DNA from 2 places in the Flavobacterium sp. CG_23.5 genome. Region 2 is predicted to be linked to the other one. Evidence: riboswitches for the same ligand, from Rfam matches in the RefSeq annotation. Region 2 holds a riboswitch; the other holds the start of a gene.

Region 1 (4,309 bases), 1.3 Mb from region 2:
TTTTGTAGATCATCCTAAATATTACGATAAAGCATTAAATTCAGCCGCTTCCATCGTTTTGATTAACAAAATAGTGGACTGTCCTGAAGGAAAAGCACTTTTAATTTCTGATGATCCTTTTAGAGATTTCAATAAATTAACCCATCATTTTAAACCGTTTCAATTTTCGAATGTTTCAATAGCTTCTTCAGCTTTAATAGGGCAAGGGACTATTATACAGCCAAATACATTTATTGGAAATCATGTTGTTATTGGGAAAAATTGCTTAATTCATTCTAATGTTTCCATTTACGATTATACCGTTATTGGAGATAATGTAATAATACATGCCGGAACAATTCTTGGAGCAGATGCCTTTTACTATAAAAAACGTGCTGAAGGCTATGATCAATTGCTTTCAGGAGGAAGAGTCGTGATAAAAGATAATGTTGGAATTGGAGCACTTTGTACCATTGACAAAGGAGTTACGGGCGACACGACAATTGGCGAAGGGACAAAAATTGACAATCAAGTGCATGTGGGTCATGATACAGTAATTGGGAAAAACTGTTTGATTGCTTCGCAAACTGGAATAGCGGGATGTGTAATAATTGAAGACGAAGTTACTATTTGGGGACAAGTAGGAACCACCAGCGGAATCACTATAGGCGCAAAGGCAGTTATTCTAGGTCAAACTGGAGTTACAAAATCTGTTGAAGGCGGAAAATCCTATTTTGGTACACCAATTGAAGAATCAAGAGAGAAATTGAAACAACTGGCTAATATTAAAAAGATACCCGAAATTTTAAATAAATTAAAATAATATGTCTGCAAAGGAAATTGTTCAGAAATTTTATAAATCAGATGCACTAATTGATAGCGATGTCATGAAAGATTTTTTGCATCCTGATGTTCTTTTAGATTGGAGTAGCAGTAAAGGATTTTTGCAACTGAATTATGATTCTTTATTGAATTTATCTGATGATTTGAGTAAAGCTTATGTGCGATCTAAAGTAAGAGTAAGCCAAATAATAGCTGAAAATGATATGATTTCCGTGCGGTATTCTCATTTTGTGAAAACGATAGAAAACCCAAGAGAAGAAATGTTATTGGCACATTTTATGGCAATTTGGCAAATAAAAGATAATAAGTTATTCAGAGGGTATCAAATGAGTCAATTATCATAATATATTTTGATAAGAAAAGGCATCAAAATAATTTCGAAAACCTTACTTTTGCATAACAATTTATAAAAATCACATAAAATATATATCATGAGTGTTTTAGTTAATAAAGATTCCAAAATAATTGTTCAAGGATTTACAGGAAGTGAAGGAACTTTCCATGCTTCTCAAATGATTGAGTACGGAACAAATGTTGTAGGTGGTGTAACTCCAGGAAAAGGGGGGACCACTCATTTAGATCGTCCTGTTTTTAATACTGTAAAAGACGCTGTGGAACAAGCAGGAGCAGACACAACTATTATTTTTGTACCACCAGCTTTTGCTGCTGATGCAATAATGGAAGCTGCTGATGCTGGAATTAAAGTAATTATTGCAATTACTGAAGGAATTCCTGTAGCTGATATGATTAAAGCTAATAGTTATGTTAAAGAAAGAAAGGCAAGATTAATTGGTCCTAACTGTCCTGGAATAATTACTCCAGGTGAAGCAAAAGTAGGTATTATGCCAGGTTTTGTTTTCAAAAAAGGTACTGTTGGAATTGTTTCTAAATCAGGAACATTAACGTACGAGGCTGCAGACCAAGTAGTAAAACAAGGTTTAGGAATTACTACTGCTATTGGTATTGGTGGAGATCCAATCATTGGAACAACTACAAAAGAAGCAGTTGAATTATTGATGAATGATCCAGAAACAGAATGTATCGTAATGATTGGTGAAATTGGTGGACAATTAGAAGCTGATGCTGCTCATTGGATCAAAGCTGATGGTAACCGTAAACCAGTTGTAGGTTTCATTGCAGGAGTTACCGCTCCAGCAGGACGAACAATGGGACATGCAGGTGCAATCGTTGGTGGTTCTGACGATACAGCCGAAGCTAAAAAACAAATCATGAGAGAATGTGGTATTCATGTAGTGGATTCACCAGCTGAAATTGGTAAAAAAGTTAAAGAAGTTTTAGGATAATTTTTTTCTAAATTAAATATTTTAAAAGCCTCACATTTTGTGGGGCTTTTTTATTATAAATGGAATTAAAGAAATACCTTTGCACTTTATTAAAAATAGCTGTTTTAATGGTTTAATTTTAATAAAGAACAAACATAAACGAATGGTTTAGATGATTCTCACGATTTTGTGAGCTTTTTTTACGGAAGCCAATTCAAATAAAAATAAAATAGTATGTACAAGGAATTAAAAAAATTCAAAGTTAGCAATCAGTTTTCATTTACAATAGATGATAGTTTAGAAGAAGTTTGTAATGCTTCTGAAGGATCTGGCGTGTTTTTGGTTTATGTAGTTGGGGAAGAAAAAGAGTTAATTATGGTTGGTTCTACTGGGACTGTTCAAAATGACGGAACTTTGAAAATCAAAAATGGCGGTTTGAAAGATAAAATTGTAAACGGTCATCAATTTGCAAAAACGGGAAGAAAATATTCTTGGCCTGCACAAATGAAAATCGAAGATATTAGTTTGCTAGAAGTAGTTTGGTATGAAACATTCAATGATAAAACTAAAGGTATCCCAACTTTTGTCGAAGGACAAGTTTTACAAAATTTCTTGGATGAAAATGGAAGATTACCAAAATGGAATGTGGCTTTCTAGTACATCTCAAAAAAAATAAAATATAATATTAAAAAAGCTTTACTTCGGTAAGGCTTTTTTTATCAAAAAAACATACAGTTTGTCGTTTTTTAGTAAATGATGTATTACTTTTGCACCCTTTATCACGAATCTCTCAATGAGATAGCAACCTGCAGCAACAAGCAAGGTGCTAAAACGATAAGCCAAATCCTTTGGAAAAAATGTTGTTTACATTCCCATTTTTTAGCTTTCGTTTTTCGTCATATTTAATTCATTTTAAAATTAATTTTATGACTATTTTTTCGAAAAAAAGAGGAAATCCGTACGCTTTGATTCCGTTATTTGTTTTTATTTTTACTTTTTTGGGTGCTGGAATTGTTTTACATGATTTTTACGCATTTCCATCTCCAGTTGCCGTTTTAATTGGAATTATAGCAGCTTTTATATTATTCAAGTCTTCCACTGATGAAAAAGTAACAACCTTAATTGCGGGTTGCGGTGAAAGTAAAATTATGACCATGTGCTTGATTTATTTGCTTGCTGGTGCATTTGCAGTTGTGAGTAAAGCGATGGGCGGTGTTGATGCCGTTGTTAATTTAGGAATCAGCACTGTAGATGCCGCTTATTTTCCATTAGGAATCTTTCTGATTGCAAGTTTTTTGTCAACTGCCACTGGAACTTCTGTAGGTGCAATTGTTGCCCTAGGACCTATAGCCGTGACATTAGCAGATAAAAGTGGTGCTTCTTTACCGCTTATTTCTGGTGCTTTATTGGGTGGTTCTATGTTTGGTGACAACCTTTCGATGATCTCGGACACAACCATTGCCGCAACACAATCGCTCGGCTGTGAATTAAAAGACAAATTTAAAATCAATTTGTTTATTGCGTTTCCTGCCGCAGTGATTACAATTATTTTATTCTTTTATCTAGGTCTAAAATCAGATATAGTGTCGGTTGACCTCCCAATAACTAGTTTTGAATGGATTCCTATTATTCCTTATATCGTGGTAATATTTTTGGCTTTGTTTGGAATAAATGTTTTTTCGACTTTAATTATTGGAACTATTTTAGCGGGTATCATAGGTTATATTGGAGAGTCTTTTACCGTATTGGAGTTTATCCAAAAAATATATGAAGGTTTTATCAGTATGACTGATATCTTTTTGTTATCGATGCTGACGGGCGGTTTAGCCGCGATGGTGGAGAAAGCGGGCGGAATTGATTATCTATTACATCAAATAAAAAGACGGATCAAAAGTAAAAAATCGGCACAGGCAGGAATCGGTGCATTGGTGGGTTTTGCTAATTTGGCAATAGCCAATAACACCGTTTCAATTGTAATTACCGGACCTATTGCAAAGGAGATTAATGACGAATATGATTTGAATCCCAAAAAGACAGCCGCTATTTTAGATATCTTTTCTTGCGTTGTTCAGGGGGTTTTACCTTATGGCGCACAAGTCTTGTTAATTTTAAGTTTTGCTAAGGGCAAAATAGACTTTTTTGATTTAATCAGTAATGCGTGGTACCATCTATTTTTATTAAGCTTTACTTTACTGGCAATTTAC
Region 2 (4,309 bases):
AATATTGCTGATACTCCGCCATTGTGCGATTATTATTTGGGCGGAATTGTAACCAAAGGAAATGTGAAAATCGCTATTTCGACCAACGGAAAATCACCGACAACTGCCAAAAGATTACGCGAGTTTTTTGAAGAAATAATTCCGGATGATATCAATAAAATGGTCGAAAACCTGAATGAATATCGCAAGACGCTGAAAGGAAATTTTGAGGAAAAAGTCAATAAAATGAATGAGATTACAGCAGCGTTAAAAATTCCCGTAGCGCCCGTAGCGGGAACAGAAAGGAATATACAAGACGGAAGATAAATAGTAATAAATCTTAATAACAAATTTCTGTTTTTTTTAAAACGAATAATTATGATATTTGTCAGTAAAAAATAATAAAAAGCACAGTTACTTTGCATGATAAAAAAGTAATTCAGTAAATAGAATAACAACAACAAATTTCCTCAAAGTCACCCACTCCTACTAAGGGGGGCAGATGGGAGGATAAATTAATAAAAAAATGATTAAAACAGATATACTTATAATAGGAGCAGGTCCAACTGGATTATTTGCCGTTTTTGAGGCAGGATTATTGAAGCTAAAATGCCATATTTTGGATGCGTTACCTCAAGCTGGTGGTCAATTATCTGAATTATATCCTAAAAAACCGATCTATGATATTCCAGGATTTCCTGAAGTTTTGGCTGGGGATTTAGTAGATAATTTAATGGAGCAAATCAAGCAATTTGAACCCGGATTTACACTTGGTGAACGTGCTGAAACCATAGAGAAACAAGAAGACGGGAGTTTTATTGTGACTTCAAATAAAGGGAAGAAATTTCACGCTTCAGTTGTAGCAATTGCAGGTGGATTAGGAAGTTTTGAACCACGAAAACCACTTATCGAAGATATTGAATTTTACGAAGATAAAGGGATAAAATACTTTATTAAAAATCCAGAAAAATTCAGGGACAAAAAAGTTGTAATTTCTGGAGGAGGAGATTCTGCTTTAGACTGGAGTATTTTCCTGTCTAATGTAGCTTCTGAGGTGACTTTGATCCACCGTAGAAATGAGTTTAGAGGCGCATTAGATTCTGTAGAAAAAGTACAGGAACTTAAAAATTCAGGTAAAATCAAAATGATTACTCCAGGGGAAGTAATTGGGTTGAACGGTGCTGAGCATTTAGAATCTGTTGTTGTTGATGAAGATGGCGCACACCGCACAATTCCTACAGATTATTTCATTCCACTTTTTGGTCTAACACCAAAATTAGGACCTATTGGAAACTGGGGATTAGAGATCGAAAAAAATGCCATCAAAGTAAACAATGCCTTGGATTATCAAACTAATATCCCAGGGATTTTTGCCATTGGAGATGTAAATACGTATCCAGGAAAATTAAAATTGATCCTTTGCGGATTCCACGAAGCCACTATTATGTGTCAAGCGGCCTACCAAATTATCAATCCGGGGAAGAAATATGTATTGAAATATACTACAGTTTCCGGTGTTGACGGATTCGATGGAACTCGTAAAGAGGCTCCAAAAGCGGTAGTAAAAGCCATAGTGTAATAAAGTTGCTGAGGTACAAAGGTTCTGAGTTGCTAAGGTTGGTTTAAATCCTTGCAATTCAGAACCTTTTTATTTAAAAGTTTTGCAACAAACTCCCTTAGAAACTTTTAAAAAAAACTTGCAATTGTTAGCGCTATGTCTTTACTTTGCACTGTTCATATATTTATTGAAAGTTATCACGAAAGGCGGAGGGAAAGACCCAATGAAACCTTAGCAACCCTTTATCTTTAAAGAAGGTGCTACATTCTACTTTATGCTGAATTTGTTTCAGCATCTAAGATAGATAACACACGAATACGCACTAGTATTTCTCAAACCTTTTCTTGACAACATATCGATATTTAGCCTACTGAATTAATTTCAGTATCAGGAGCGAACAATTGGCGTTTTTTCTGCCAATACCGTTCCCGCTTTCCGTTGCAATCTTTTATTTTTTAAAGAAAAAAATAAAAGGATTTTCACTGCAATCGGGGCTAAAGAGCTAAAATAGTGAACTTTTGTAATTATTAATCAAAAGTGTGAATCCCGATACCTGTCGAGATTTACAAGAAATAAAAAGTTATGTCAAGCATTTCAAAAGACAGTTTAGGAGTTCCCCCTTCGGGGGCTAGGGGGCTTATCCATGAAGCCATTAAAAAAAACATACTCGTACTCGATGGAGCAATGGGAACCATGTTGCAACGCTACAATTTTTCCGAAGAAGATTTCCGGGGCGAACGTTTCAAAGATTTTCCACATTCCTTAAAAGGAAATAACGATTTATTGTCACTCACGCAGCCACAAGCCATAAAAGCAGTACATGCTGCCTACTTTGAAGCAGGAGCAGATATCGTTGAAACCAATACGTTCTCAGGAACCACCATCGGAATGGCTGATTATCATTTGGAAGATTTGGTTTATGAATTGAACTACGAATCAGCACGAATTGCCCGTGAAGTAGCCGATGAATTCACAGCGAAAAATCCAGATAAACCTCGTTTTGTAGCCGGTTCCATAGGGCCAACAAACAGAACAGCAAGCATGTCGCCAGATGTAAACGATCCAGGTTACAGAGCCGTAACTTTTGATGATTTACGTATTGCCTACAAACAACAAGTAGAAGCATTGATTGACGGAGGAAGTGATTTATTATTGGTGGAAACCATTTTTGACACGTTAAATGCAAAGGCCGCACTTTTTGCCATTGAAGAAGTCAAAGACGAACGTAATATCGATATTCCAATCATGGTTTCAGGAACCATTACGGATGCATCAGGAAGAACACTTTCTGGGCAAACGGTAGAAGCTTTTTTAGTTTCTGTTTCGCATATTCCTTTGTTGAGTGTTGGTTTCAATTGTGCTTTAGGAGCCGATTTGTTAAAACCGTATTTACATACTTTGTCACAAAATACGTCGTTCAATGTATCCGCACATCCTAATGCAGGATTGCCAAACGCTTTTGGAGAATACGATGAAACACCGGAACAAATGCAAGCATTCATCAAAGAATATTTAGACGATAATTTAGTAAACATCATAGGCGGTTGTTGTGGAACAACGCCGGAACACATCAAGTTGATTGCTGATATCGCAAAGGAGTATAAACCAAGAGTTTCAACGGCCACGATGTAGTGATATTTCCTGCGAGGTTTTTTTTGAGCCTTGTAGGTATAAAATGAGATTATGGTTAATGAAAAAAATACCTACAAGGTTTTGGAAACCTTGCAGGATCGTAGAACGAGAAAAAATCGCATCAGTTGATTCAGATAGTGAGTTTGCTTCGTTCATCGGAATGACAAAAAGAAGCAAATAATATTGTTGTTATCACAAAACTGCGTGAGGGATAGCAGTGAAAAGCCCACAGTCTCGTCTTTTGGGAAGAGACGAGGACTTGTAGCGAATAGCCCGACCCTTGTGGTCACGCCCAAAAAATTGAAAAAGAGCTTTGTAAAGAGCAAATGATATAATAAAATAACTTAGGACCTAAGCAACTTAGGAACTTAGTAACTCAAATTAAAATGGCACACAAAGAACATAGAAAAAACCTTGTATTATCGGGATTAGAGCCTTTAATCATTACGCCGGAAAGCGTATTTGTGAATATTGGTGAGCGCACGAATGTGACTGGTTCTAGAAAATTCCTTCGGTTAATCAAAGAAGAAAAATACGAAGAAGCACTCAGTATTGCTAAAGAACAAGTGGAAGGTGGCGCACAAATCATCGATATTAATATGGATGAAGGAATGCTGGATGGCGAATATGCTATGACAAAATTCCTGAATTTAATCGCAGCTGAACCGGATATTTCTAGAGTTCCAATCATGATTGATAGCTCAAAATGGGATATTATCGAAGCGGGTCTAAAAGTAGTACAAGGAAAGAGTGTCGTGAATTCTATTTCGTTGAAAGAAGGAGAAGAGCAATTCATTCATCACGCCAAATTGATCAAGCGTTACGGTGCTGCAGTAATTGTAATGGCTTTTGATGAGGTAGGTCAAGCGGACAATTATGAACGTAGAATAGAAATTTGCCAACGTTCGTATGATATTTTGGTAAACAAAGTTGGTTTCCCAGCCCAAGATATTATTTTCGATTTGAATATATTTCCAGTGGCTACAGGAATGGAAGAACACCGCCTGAACGCATTGGATTTTTTCAGAGGGACGAAATGGGTTAGAGAAAATCTTCCTCATGCGCATATTAGCGGAGGCGTAAGTAACGTTTCGTTTTCGTTTAGAGGAAATGACACGGTTCGCGAAGCTATGCACTCGG

The links. A riboswitch is a leader RNA that binds a small molecule or an ion and turns the genes downstream of it on or off. The one in region 2 is predicted to bind S-adenosylmethionine.
Region 1: another riboswitch for S-adenosylmethionine. It lies ahead of H4V97_RS02505 (Na+/H+ antiporter NhaC family protein); the one in region 2 lies ahead of H4V97_RS08025 (homocysteine S-methyltransferase family protein).

Annotation. Positions count from the first base shown of each region.
Region 1 covers NZ_JAGGNA010000001.1:593,480-597,788, reverse strand. Annotated here, with positions in the region: gene H4V97_RS02525 (UDP-3-O-(3-hydroxymyristoyl)glucosamine N-acyltransferase) at 1-802, shown strand, start outside; gene H4V97_RS02520 (nuclear transport factor 2 family protein) at 804-1,166, shown strand; gene sucD (succinate--CoA ligase subunit alpha) at 1,254-2,126, shown strand; gene H4V97_RS02510 (hypothetical protein) at 2,340-2,762, shown strand; SAM-I-IV-variant riboswitch at 2,877-2,973, shown strand; gene H4V97_RS02505 (Na+/H+ antiporter NhaC family protein) at 3,032-4,309, shown strand, end outside.
Region 2 covers NZ_JAGGNA010000001.1:1,871,110-1,875,418, reverse strand. Annotated here, with positions in the region: gene H4V97_RS08035 (bifunctional precorrin-2 dehydrogenase/sirohydrochlorin ferrochelatase) at 1-306, shown strand, start outside; gene H4V97_RS08030 (NAD(P)/FAD-dependent oxidoreductase) at 506-1,558, shown strand; SAM riboswitch class I at 1,729-1,848, shown strand; gene H4V97_RS08025 (homocysteine S-methyltransferase family protein) at 2,120-3,169, shown strand; gene metH (methionine synthase) at 3,556-4,309, shown strand, end outside.